4 regions of the Bacillus sp. TL12 genome follow, and region 4 is predicted to be linked to each of the others. Evidence: riboswitches for the same ligand, from Rfam matches in the RefSeq annotation. Region 4 holds a riboswitch; each other region holds the start of a gene.
What was found. A riboswitch is a leader RNA that binds a small molecule or an ion and turns the genes downstream of it on or off. The one in region 4 is predicted to bind S-adenosylmethionine.

Region 1: another riboswitch for S-adenosylmethionine. It lies ahead of LOK41_RS10945 (bifunctional O-acetylhomoserine aminocarboxypropyltransferase/cysteine synthase); the one in region 4 lies ahead of mtnK (S-methyl-5-thioribose kinase).
Region 2: another riboswitch for S-adenosylmethionine. It lies ahead of LOK41_RS16710 (amino acid permease); the one in region 4 lies ahead of mtnK (S-methyl-5-thioribose kinase).
Region 3: another riboswitch for S-adenosylmethionine. It lies ahead of LOK41_RS00755 (bifunctional homocysteine S-methyltransferase/methylenetetrahydrofolate reductase); the one in region 4 lies ahead of mtnK (S-methyl-5-thioribose kinase).

What each region holds. Positions count from the first base shown of each region.
Region 1 covers NZ_JAJJBY010000009.1:77,005-80,191, reverse strand. The annotation lists gene LOK41_RS10950 (chloride channel protein) at 1-924, opposite strand, end outside; SAM riboswitch class I at 1,281-1,386, shown strand; gene LOK41_RS10945 (bifunctional O-acetylhomoserine aminocarboxypropyltransferase/cysteine synthase) at 1,478-2,776, shown strand; gene metA (homoserine O-acetyltransferase MetA) at 2,760-3,187, shown strand, end outside.
Region 2 covers NZ_JAJJBY010000017.1:72,182-75,368, forward strand. The annotation lists gene LOK41_RS16710 (amino acid permease) at 1-1,383, opposite strand, end outside; SAM riboswitch class I at 1,551-1,656, opposite strand; gene LOK41_RS16715 (NAD(P)-dependent alcohol dehydrogenase) at 1,851-2,774, shown strand; partial or broken gene LOK41_RS16720 (hypothetical protein) at 3,165-3,187, opposite strand, start outside.
Region 3 covers NZ_JAJJBY010000001.1:127,598-130,784, forward strand. The annotation lists gene LOK41_RS00755 (bifunctional homocysteine S-methyltransferase/methylenetetrahydrofolate reductase) at 1-1,424, opposite strand, end outside; SAM riboswitch class I at 1,495-1,605, opposite strand; SAM riboswitch class I at 1,808-1,920, shown strand; gene LOK41_RS00760 (methionine biosynthesis PLP-dependent protein) at 1,992-3,104, shown strand; gene metC (cystathionine beta-lyase) at 3,101-3,187, shown strand, end outside.
Region 4 covers NZ_JAJJBY010000026.1:7,510-10,696, forward strand. The annotation lists gene mtnA (S-methyl-5-thioribose-1-phosphate isomerase) at 1-249, opposite strand, end outside; gene mtnK (S-methyl-5-thioribose kinase) at 246-1,427, opposite strand; SAM riboswitch class I at 1,518-1,659, opposite strand; gene LOK41_RS20005 (carbon-nitrogen family hydrolase) at 1,733-2,599, opposite strand; gene LOK41_RS20010 (pyridoxal phosphate-dependent aminotransferase) at 2,614-3,187, shown strand, end outside.

The DNA.
Region 1 (3,187 bases), on a different contig from region 4:
TGAAAGAAGTAACACCCAAAATGATAATTCTGTCCATTCATGTACGAGTTCTTTTAATTGATGTTCTCCTGAAAACATTGTATATGGGAGATAAGTTCCAGCAATCCCTAAAAGAATACCGCCAATAATCCCTAATGTTACCTTATATTCTTTAAAAGGATGTACTATTTTCTCCAATGTATGTTCTATCTTGAAATAAAAATAGCCTACACTAGCTCCTATACAAGCAAGTGGTAAAAAGGAAACCCACTCACGAAGTGAAAAAGATCCCTCTTCAAAGTTAACGATAAAAGATCCTCGATTATCAAACTTACTAAGCAATAAATAAATAGAAAAACCAGCAAAAGTAGTAGCAGCATATACAATAGCCTTTTTTCCTTTAGAAACTTCAGCAAGTCGTTCATTCTCATTTTCGTTTGGTGCTAAATAGCCGAATAACGGTGCATTAAAAATAACACTTAAAGTAGCACCAATCCCAATTTCTGTTAGCCCCTGCATTCCTTTTACAGCAAAGTGAAAGCGATCGCCAACCCATGTACAAAGCCCACCTATAATCCCAACAAGTGCTGCTTCGGGGCCTAAGCTTGCTCCAAATGTTAAAACAATAATGGCTGTTAATGTAGCCTTATGTACAAAGCGGTATTCAATTCTACCCGTTTTCTTATATTCAACCATTACCTCTGGCATTAAACGCGGGTATGTACCAAAGTATTTTTGTGATAGTCCAATAAGAATACCACCGATTGTTGTTATACAAACTGTGTAATAGGATGGTAATGCGAATTCTTTCGGTAAATACTCCCATACGAAATGAATTCCAGCATTGGTGACAACTAAAAATAACCATACTGTAGTACCAACAATAGAACCTAGAAACATACCGTACACAATAAGTAAATAGTGCACGTCTCTTCTAATTGTCATTTTGTAAGCCTCCTTATTGTACGTGATGATGAAAAAATTAGAAATTATAATATGAAAACGATTGGATAGTTCATGCGATATGTCTATTATTTTGGAAGGAAAATGACTTAGTCATAAATGTATTGTGTGCATATAAAAAAACGGATGTAGATAAAAACATATAACTCTTTTATTTTACATAGTTAGCAATGGCTTTAAAAGTTATTCTTTTTCTTTAGAGGGAACGATTCGTGCTGATATATTAAGTTTGAATTGTAAGAATAAACGATTAAAATGTTAATAAAATTTATTGTAAAAATTCAGAAAAATAATTGACATTAGGAAATAATTGCTATAAAATCAACGGTAATTGCATAGTCTTATCAAGAAAAGGTGGAGGGACAGGCCCTATGAAACCTTGGCAACAGCCGCATAGCGGAATTGTGCCAAATCCTGCAGGTAATAAATCCTGAGAGATAAGAAAGAGACTTTAGAGCGTGTTTTCAAACTGCTTCTTTCTTATTCAGGAAAGAAGCAGTTTTTTTATTTTCTATAAAAGAAAGGAGTATGAGAGATGGGAGAATCATGGGGAAAAGGAACCATTTGTGTGCAAGGTGGCTATTCACCGAAAAATGGTGAACCGCGTGTTTTACCGCTTTATCAAAGTACGACGTACAAATACGATACGTCTGATGATTTAGCAGCACTCTTTAATTTAGAGGCAGAAGGCTATATTTATACGCGTATTGGGAATCCGACACTAGCAGCATTTGAACAAAAGTTATCCGATTTAGAAGGCGGCGTTGGAGCTGTTGCGACAGCTTCTGGTCAAGCGGCCATTATGCTTGCTGTTTTAAATATTTGTAGTAGTGGTGATCATTTACTTTGTTCTTCAACCGTTTATGGGGGAACATTTAATTTATTTGGGGTAAGTTTACGTAAATTGGGGATTGATGTTACGTTCTTTAATCCGAACTCATCTGCTGATGAGATTGTGGCACTTGCAAATGACAAAACAAAGCTGATTTATGCAGAGTCTCTTGGAAATCCAGCGATGAATGTTTTAAATTTTAAAGAGTTTTCAGCAGCGGCGAAAGAACTAAAAGTACCTTTTATCGTGGACAATACTTTGGCGACACCATATTTGTGCCAAGCGTTTGAACATGGGGCAAATATTATTGTTCATTCTACAACGAAATATATTGATGGCCATGCAAGCTCATTAGGCGGGATTGTTATCGATGGCGGAAATTTTGATTGGACAAATGGAAAGTATCCAGAGCTTGTCGAACCAGACCCAAGTTATCACGGTGTAAGTTATGTGCAGAACTTTGGGCAGGCGGCATATATTGTGAAAGCCCGCGTTCAATTATTAAGAGACTATGGCAACTGTATGAGCCCATTCAATGCGTATATTAGCAATATTGGTTTAGAAACATTGCATTTACGAATGGAGCGTCATAGTGAAAATGCTCTTGCAGTTGCGAAGTGGCTTGCTAATCATGATCGTATTGAATGGGTGAATTATCCGGGATTAGAAAGTAATGAAAATTATCCGCTAGCACAAAAGTATTTAGAAAAAGGTGCAAGTGGTGTTTTAACATTTGGAATTAAAGGCGGATTAGAATCTGCGAAAGAGGTTATTGCAAATGTGAAGTTAGCAACGCTTGTAACGCATGTAGCAGATGCGAGAACATGTGTGATTCATCCTGCTAGTACAACGCATAGACAGTTAAATGAAGAAGAACAGCGTTTAGCAGGTGTTACATCTGATTTAATTCGCCTATCAGTCGGTATAGAAGATGTTTCTGATATTATTGCGGACCTAGAGGAAGCATTAGTTGGAGGCAAAGCACATGCCGATCATTGTTGATAAGGATTTACCAGCTCGTAAAGTATTGCAAAAAGAGAATATTTTTGTCATGACAAAAGAACGAGCTGAAACACAAGATATACGTGCTTTAAAAATTGCAATTTTGAATTTAATGCCAACAAAACAAGAAACAGAAGCGCAATTGCTCAGATTACTCGGTAATACTCCACTTCAATTAGACGTGCATTTGCTCCATATGGAGTCTCATGTATCCCGTAATGTAGCGCAAGATCATTTAACAAGTTTTTATAAAACGTTTCGCGATATTGAGGGAGAAAAATTTGACGGTCTCATTATTACAGGAGCGCCGGTTGAAACACTTCCTTTTGAAGAGGTAGATTATTGGGAAGAACTTGGGCGTATTATGGAATATTCAAAAACAAATGTAACATCTACGCTGCATATTTGTTG
Region 2 (3,187 bases), on a different contig from region 4:
GCGATTTCTATTACTTTTTAAGTAATATGTAAAATAACATAAAGCTAAAAATAGAATACCACAATAAAGAGCTATCCTTTGATTAGGATCAAAAGCTATACCAATGCAAGATGCAAAACATAATAGAAAAGCCGCAATAGGAACGATTGGATAAAGAGGGGTTCTATATTTCAAATCCTCTACATAATTACCTTGTTCTAAGAAACGTCTCCGAAACATAAACTGTGAAGCTGCAATTCCCATCCAAACAACGACCACCGCAAAACCCGAAATAGATACAAGAACGATATACACAGTATCAGGTGCAACTATACTAGAAAGAAGAGATAAACATCCACCGATCATGCTAAAAATTAAAGCATGAAGAGGAATTCCTTTTGATGTTAATTTTGCAAAAGAAGGATTGATCATCTTCTCTTTTGAAAGGGACCATAGCATACGAGATGAGGCATACAACCCTGAGTTCGCAGCTGAAAGTAATGCCGTCAAAATAACAAAATTCATAATATCTGCGGCATACGGTACACCAATCCTATCAAAGACTACAACGAACGGACTTTCAATTACTCCAGCTTCTCTCCAAGGAATTAACCCTGAAAGAACAAAGATTGTACCAATAAAAAAGATAAAGAGTCTCCAAACAGTATTTTTGATTGCCCGCGGTACATTTTTCTCTGGGTCTATACTCTCTCCAGCCGCAATACCAATCAATTCTGTTCCTGAAAAAGTAAAACTTACTGAAAGCATAGTCATGAAAATTGGAAAAAAACCATTTGGAAAAGGCCCATCTTCCCCAATAAAGTTTGATAGCATAGGTGCTGAAGATACATCTTTCATAGAAAGAATACCAAACATAGCTCCCACACCTAAAATAATAAATAATAATATGGTGGCTACTTTAATACTGGAAAACCAAAACTCTGATTCTGCAAAGAATTTTGCTGAAAAAGCATTGGAAAGGAAAATGGTCGCAGCAAATATTGCACTCCACATCCAAACCGAAGTATCGGGAAACCACCTTTGCATAAGTAGACCTGAAGCCGTAAATTCCGAACCTAATGCAACAGTCCAAGTAAGCCAATACATCCAAGCAATCGTAAAGCCAGTCCCAGGTCCTATATATTTCGTTGCGTATGTATGAAAAGCTCCAGTAACTGGCATTGAAACCGCTAACTCTCCAAGGCATAACATCACCAAATACATAATCAAACCACCAATTAAATATGCAATCATTGTTCCGATTGGACCTGCTTGATTAATCGTGTATCCCGAACTTAGAAAGAGCCCTGTCCCAACTACTCCCCCTAATGAAAGCATAAATAAATGTCTACTCTTCATCGTTCTTTGCAGCTTTGTTTGACTATCTTCATTTGTATATTCCATAATAATCCAACCTCTTCTAATTATTTTTCCGTGCAATATAGCATTAAAAATGCTTGGAAACAGTTATATCCATTCAAAAAACTATTAAATTTTATACTCCCCCTCCTTTACAACATAAAAAAGCCTCTTTCATCTGAAAGAGGCTTCGTCCATAAAAATTATATGATGGCTTATCTCTCAGAATGAATCCATTCTGCAGGAAGTGGCACCGTTCCGAATTTCGGAGGTTGCCGGACGTCATAGGGCCTGTCCCTCAGTCTCTCTTGATAAGTGAATTTATTTATTGAATTTTTAAATTAATAAAAATTATATTCCTGAATGATTTTTATGTCAACATGCAAGTTCTAAATCTATCACATCATATATCCACTAAAGTGAAATAAACTCTATAAAAGAACAATAGAAAAGAGCATTTTTTTAAAATAGAGAAAATATCATGGGATTAAAATGATTAAAGGAGGCTCGCTATGAAAGCAATTGTATGCACAAAATACGGACCACCTGATGTTCTTCAACTCAAAGAGGTCGAAAAACCTATTCCCAAAGATAATGAAGTCCTAGTAAAAATTCACGCGACAACAGTAACATCTGGAGACTGTAGAATTCGAGGTTTCAATAGTCCTATTTTGTACTGGATTCCTATGCGAATCATCCTAGGTCTTAGAAAGCCGAGAAAACCTATATTGGGGGTAGAATTGGCAGGAGAAATTGAAACGATAGGTGAAAATGTAACACAATTCAAGAAAGGTGATCAAATTTTTGCATTAACGGGAATGAGTGTTGGGGCTTACGCTGAGTACACATGTATACCTGAAGATGGATTGTTAGCAATGAAACCGGAAAACATGAATTATGAGGAAGCCGCTGCTGTTCTTTTTGGTGGAACTTCAGCATTACATTTTCTTAGAAAAGCAACTATCCAAAGTGGGCAAAAAGTTCTTATCTATGGAGCTTCTGGAGCCGTAGGAACTTCCGCGGTACAGCTTGCCAAATACTTTGGGGCAGAAGTTACCGGGGTCTGTAGTACTACAAATTTAGAGTTAGTAAAATCTTTAGGGGCTGATAACGTAATTGATTACACGAAAGAAGATTTTACAGAAAGAGAAGAACGCTATGAGATTATCTTTGATGCAGTCGGGAAAAACACCAAATCTAATTGCAAGAAAGCACTCACTTCGAACGGGACATACGTGTCAGTCGAAGGAATGATAGCAAAAGTACGTACTGAAGATTTACTTTTCCTCAAAGAGCTTATCGAGGCAGAGAAAATAACATCCGTCATCGATAGACGTTATCCACTAGAACAACTTCCTGAAGCTCATAAATATGTAGAGAAAGGGCACAAAAAAGGAAATGTAGTAATAACTTTAGATAACCCTAACAAAACTTAAAAATGTTTCTGATTCTATGCACTTCATATACCAATAGCCTGTTCCTGTATCATAACCTCCTTTCATTCACCTTCAACTGTTTTTTCTTTTGAACATAACAAATCCTCCTTTAGATAATCATATCTAAAGGAGGACAACACCGTGACTTTATTTCAAAGCTACATTATTATGTAGGTTTCGAATAAAGTTTAATTATTTTTATTCAACTAAAGCTCCCCGATAGTTGATTTTTGAATATAGTTCACTATCTAAAGTGAAAATTGGAGGATTTAAAAGTATGTATTAAGTGGCATTGTATACTTCACCTGCTTACAACAACTTCTATTTTCCCTAGCCTTTAATGACTATAAGAGGAATGCAATTATATACTTAACATGCAATAGAGTCTCTTTAATAGGTTGTATGTATTTTCC
Region 3 (3,187 bases), on a different contig from region 4:
GCTTTTAAATGCCTCACATGCGGGTTAAAAGCTCCTCCAACAGAGAATCTTGTCGCAGAACCAATCGATTTCCCTAAAATAGAACGTCCATCGTTCATTTCCTTAATCATTTTAATTAATTCAATAGAAGATAAATCATATACAGACGTCGCTCCTGGAAAATCACCAACACGAGCTGGATCACCTGTTAAAGCTAACACTTCTTCCATTCCTAAAGCTGATAAACCAAGTAAATGGGATTGTAGGCCAATCACATTATGGTCACGGCACGTTAAATGCGTCAGCACTGGAATATCGTGCTTCGTTAATAATGCCCCCATTGCCATATTTGAAATGCGCGGAGATGCTAACGAGTTATCTGCTAACGTAATCGCATCTGCTCCCGCTCTTTTCAATGCCCTTGCCCCTTCAAAAAAACGCTGCGTATCTAATGTTTTTGGGGGATCTAGTTCAACAACAACTGTTGTTTGCTTCTTCGCTTTTTCCGCAAGAGTAACATGGGTGCTAGCACGTTTTGTTTGCATAGGAACCACTTGTTGTCTTTGAGCGATTTGTTTTTCTGTAACAGGCGTTACATTTGTAATCGCACGCTTCATCGCTTCGATATGTGCTGGCGTTGTACCACAACATCCCCCTAACAAGCGAATACCTTGTTCAATAAATTTCGGTGTCATCTCTTCAAAATAAGCAGGACTTCCTTCATATATGTAACGCCCTTCTACATAGTTTGGAAGGCCTGCATTTGGATAAGCTGACAAATACCCATTTTTCGGAATCGATATCATTTTGAAAGCTTCCGTCATATGAAGCGGTCCTAACTGACAGTTTAAACCGACTACATTTGCACCGTAATCTAAAAGCTGTTTTAATATTTCATTTACATCATTCCCATTTTGGGTTGTGCCTGCTTCATGAAGAGCTAACTGTGCAATAATTGGAATATCTGTTTGTTTTCGCAGTACTTTCACCGCATGTAGCAATTCGAATTCATCATAAAATGTTTCTAATAATAATCCATCAACCTTTTCTTCTAATAATGCCTCGGCCTGCTCAAGTAGCATAAATTCCCGTTCCATATCAGTCGTTGTAACGGCTCCAATATGCTTCATACCACCAATCGTCCCTAAAATAGCATTCTTGTCTGTCACGGCTGCTTTTGCAAGCTTTACTGCTGCTTTATTAATTTTGGTAACCTGATTTTCTAAACCATACATGCGCAATTTTGCTTCATTTGCACCATATGTATTTGTTTGAATAATATCTGCACCGGCAGCTACATATTGTTTATGAATAGATATAATTAAATCTGGATCTGATAGATTTAATTCTTCAAAACTACTTTGCAAACCATGAGAATGTAATAATGTACCAACTGCTCCATCACCGATAATAATCCCTTTTGATAATAAATCTAGAATTTTCACTTGTCTCCCTCTTTTCTATCAATATAAAAACCCCCTCTTCACCTTGAAGAGGGGGACATCATCAATCCTCCTCTTATCATGCAAAACAAATTGTTCTGCAGGTATTAGCACCGTTTCAAACATTTCGTTTGAAGGTTGCCGGGTTTCACAGGGCCTTTCCCTCCACCGCTCTCAATAAGAGTTTATCTTAATTATTCATTTATTTTTTAAAAGGAAATACGTGTACCTTTTAACAATCTTTGTTAATTTTCTAATAAACTTATCATGGGACAAACTAAAAGTCAATGAAATTAAAAGGAAAATAAAAAACATTTAAAATAAAGTTGCAATTCAATTATCTTTTATTGTAAAGTTAAAAGCATAATAAAATTTCATACAAATTATTCTTATCTAGAGAGGTAGAGGGACTGGCCCTATGACACCTCAGCAACCATTAACATGTTCGTTAATAAGGTGCTAATTCCAGCAAATTGTGAAAAGATTTGACAGATAAGAAGAAGACTATATTCGCATGAAAGCCTTCTTCTTAGAAGGCTTTTTTTATTTTTTATCAAGGAGGAATTCAACATGTCAACAATTGAAACAAAACTAGCTCAAATCGGGAATCGAAGCGAAACGACTACAGGAACGGTTAATCCCCCTGTTTACTTTTCAACAGCTTATCGTCATGAAGGAATCGGAAAATCAACAGGTTTCGACTATTCACGAACTGGAAACCCAACACGCGGCCTTTTAGAACGCGCAATTGCTGATTTAGAAGAAGGGGAACAAGGATATGCCTGTAGTTCGGGAATGGCAGCGGTTCTTCTTGTTCTGTCTTTATTCCGGTCTGGAGATGAACTTATCGTATCAGAAGACTTATATGGGGGAACCTATCGGTTATTTTCAGAACATGAGGAGAAATGGAATATTCGATGTAGATACGTAAATACACAATCTATAAAACAAATAGAACAAGCCATTACTTCTCAAACGAAAGCTATTTTTATAGAAACTCCAACCAATCCATTAATGCAAGTTACTGATATCGCAGCTGTCGCAACTGTTGCCAAACGACACGGAGTCCTTCTTATTGTAGATAATACTTTCTACACTCCCTATATACAACAACCATTAACAGAAGGAGCAGACATTGTTCTTCATAGCGCCACAAAATATTTAGGTGGCCATAATGATGTATTAAGCGGACTTGTCATTGCAAAAGGTCAAGCGCTTTGTGAAGAACTTGCCCACTATCATAACGCTTCTGGTGCTGTATTAAGTCCGTTTGATTCGTGGTTATTAATTCGCGGGATGAAAACATTAGCTCTTCGTATGAAACAACATGAAGAAAATGCAAAGAACATCGTTTCTTATTTAAACGAGGAAGATGGTGTAACCGATGTTTTTTATCCAGGAAGAGGTGGCATGATTTCATTTCGTCTTCGCGATGAAAAATGGATAAATCCTTTCTTACAATCTTTATCCTTAATTACCTTTGCAGAAAGCCTTGGCGGAGTTGAAAGTTTAATGACATATCCAGCAACACAAACACATGCAGATATTCCAGAAGAAGTGCGTACAGCACGCGGCGTATGTAATCGTCTCCTCCGTTTTTCTGTAGGTATTGAAAATGGTGATGATTTAATTCAAGACTTAAAGCAGGCTATTAAACATGTAAAAGAAGGTGTGAGAATATGAGTTATTCTTTAGATACACTCTTACTTCATAACCACTATAAACATGATTCACAAACAGGCGCGGTTAACGTTCCCATCTATAAT
Region 4 (3,187 bases):
AAATTGTTTTTCAAAGTCAGCGATATTCGTAGCATTATATCTTTTTGCTGCAAGCACTAAACCAAAAGCTGCTGTAATACCAATTGCAGGTGCTCCTCGCACTTCCAGCATAACAATACTTTTCCACACATCTTCAATATTGGTTAACGTTTTATATTCTACAACGTGCGGTAATCTCGTTTGATTTAATAATGCAATAGAATCTCCTTTCCAACTTATAGAACGTGGAACGGCAACTGTTGCACTCATGCTTTCACCCCTCCTGAAACAATATATTGAAATACCGTTTGAAACAATCGAGTATCCGCACCGGTCGTTTCATGTATCACTAGTTCTCTGCCTAAATATAATGCATGTTTTTTAGCTTGTATTCTTCTATTCTTATCCTGAATTCCATCTAAATCTGCTACATGTGCTAACCCAATTGTTCGACGAATGATTTCACACCCCGCAAACCCAACTGCATCAGCAAAAATATTTTGCAGTACAATTGCCAGCCATTGTTTCTCCTTTGTATAGGATTCTACTCCTTCTAGTACCCAGAGTTTTGTAAATACTTCTACAAAATTACTCCATGTTTTTTCAATATGATAGAATAATACACTTCGCTTCTCTTCTTCCCTTGATAGCGCATTTAATAATAAATTTGCTATAAATTGACCTAGATCAAATCCGAATGGTCCATATGTTGCAAACTCTGGATCAATTACCTTTGTTTCAGAAGGTGATGAAAAAATACTACCTGTATGTAAATCGCCATGAATTAATGCTTCTTTTCTCGTTAAAAATTTATATTTATACTGTGCTACCTGTAATTTCAATTTCTTATCACACCAAAGCTCATCTAATGTAGGCTGTAATTCTTTCTCATAATCATTTGTATCATAGTTTCCAAATGGATCTGTAAACACAAGATCTTCTGTAATTTTGCAAAGATCAGGGTTTACAAACTTTCCATCTAGCACCCTTTTCTCTTCTGTTAATAGACCAAAATCTGACGTATAAAAAAGAACGTGTGCCAAAAAGCGTCCAATATGCTGAGATAAAAGTGGATAATCTTCCCCTTCACTCAAACCTTTTCGAGTAATGGTAAGAGATGATAAATCCTCCATTACTGTCACAGCTAATTCTTCATCATGACCATATACTTTCGGAACATATTCTGGTACATATTTTGCAAAAACTTGCAATGCTTGACTTTCAATTGTGGCTCTTCTTAGTGAAAGTGGCCAACTTTCCCCAACGACTTTCGCATATGGGAGAGCTTGTTTTACAATGATACCGCGTTCTCCATCATGAAGCCGGAATACATAATTTATATTTCCATCCCCTATTTCATGGCAAGTTACCTTTGCTTTTTTCTCAAAGTACCCCTGCTCTTTTGCATACTCAACTGCTGTTTCTTTTGTTAATGAACGATATCCCATTTTTTATCCCCCTTTATTAAATTCAGAGGCTTTTCATCATAAGAAAAACCTCTTTCCATGAAGAAAGAGGTTTGAAGTTGATCTTCTCCCCTCTTATCTGTCAGAAAGCGATCCTTTCTGCTGGAATTAGCACCGTGCCTTTTTGGCGCATAAGCGCCCCATCTCACAATGGTATTACGGTCGGTTGCTGGGTTTCATCGGGCCAAATCCCTCCACCTGCTCTTGATAAGAGTTGCATGATTTATTCGAATTTTTAAGTTTCTGTTACAGACTATAACAAGAATAAAAATCATTTGTCAATATTTTTATTTATATAATTCTGGACGTCGATCAGCAAAGACAGGAATTCCCTTACGCACTTCCTTAATTTTTTCTAACTCTAAATTCCCATGCAAAATAGACTCTTCTTCTCCTGCTTCTGCTACAATTTCTCCCCATGGATTAACAATAAGAGAATGTCCAGCAAATACATTATTTGGATCCTCTCCTGCTCTATTGCATGCAACCACATAACATTGATTTTCAACTGCTCTCGCTTGAAGAAGTAAACGCCAATGAGCTAAGCGAACAAGTGGCCATTCTGCTACAACGAATAATACATTTACCCCTTTTACAGTATGAACACGCATCCATTCTGGAAAACGAATATCATAACAAATGACACCACCGCACTGTACACCATCCAATGTAAATTCTCCTGTTTCATCACCTGCTATTAAATAGTTATGTTCATTCATCAACTGGAACAAATGAACCTTACTATACTCACTTTGTAGTTTTCCTTCACGATTCACTGTATACATCGTATTCGTAACACCATGCTTTGTTTGCTTCGCAATAGAACCACCGACAATATTCACACCATATTGCTGTGCCCAATCTGAAAGAAGTTGCTTTGTTTGAATCCCATCCCCATCTGCAATTTCCGGCAATCTCTCCAAATCATAACCAGTCGTCCAAAGTTCTGGTAATACGATAACGTCCGGTTTTCCTTGCATCGCCTCTTCTATTTTTTTCTTTGCATTTTCAATATTTATTTTTACATTACCAAAAGCAATATCCATTTGAATACATGCGACTTTCACTTTATCCACCCCATCTTCAATTATTTTTTCTTTACAAAAACTTAGAAAGGTTATATCATTTGTCACTAGAATTGTAACAACTTTCAAAAGAGGTGGAAAGTATGAAATATTTTCAACCTTCCGAGATTGTAACATCATTACCAACGCAATTTTTCGCTTCACTTGTTGCAAAAGTTAACAAAGTCGTCGAAGCAGGGCACGATGTTATCAATCTAGGTCAAGGTAATCCAGATCAACCAACACCGCCGCATATCGTAACAGCTTTACAACGTGCAGCAGAAAAAGCAGTTCATCACAAATACCCCCCATTTCGCGGACATGAAAGCTTAAAAAAAGCCGTTGCGACATTCTATGAACGTGAATACGGAGTCAAAATAAACCCTAAAACAGAAGTCGCTATTTTATTTGGTGGTAAAGCTGGGCTGGTTGAATTGCCGCTTTGTTTTACAAACCCTGGTGACACAATACTTGTACCTGATCCAGGATATCCTGACTATTTATCAGGCGTCGCTTTAGCGAAAGCAAAGTTTGAGACGATGCCATTATTAGCAGAAAATGACTTTTTACCGGATTACACTAAAATCAATGATTCTATTGCCAAACAAGCTAAAATGATGTTTTTAAATTATCCTAATAATCCAACTGGTGCTATTGCATCAAAAGAATTTTTTGAAG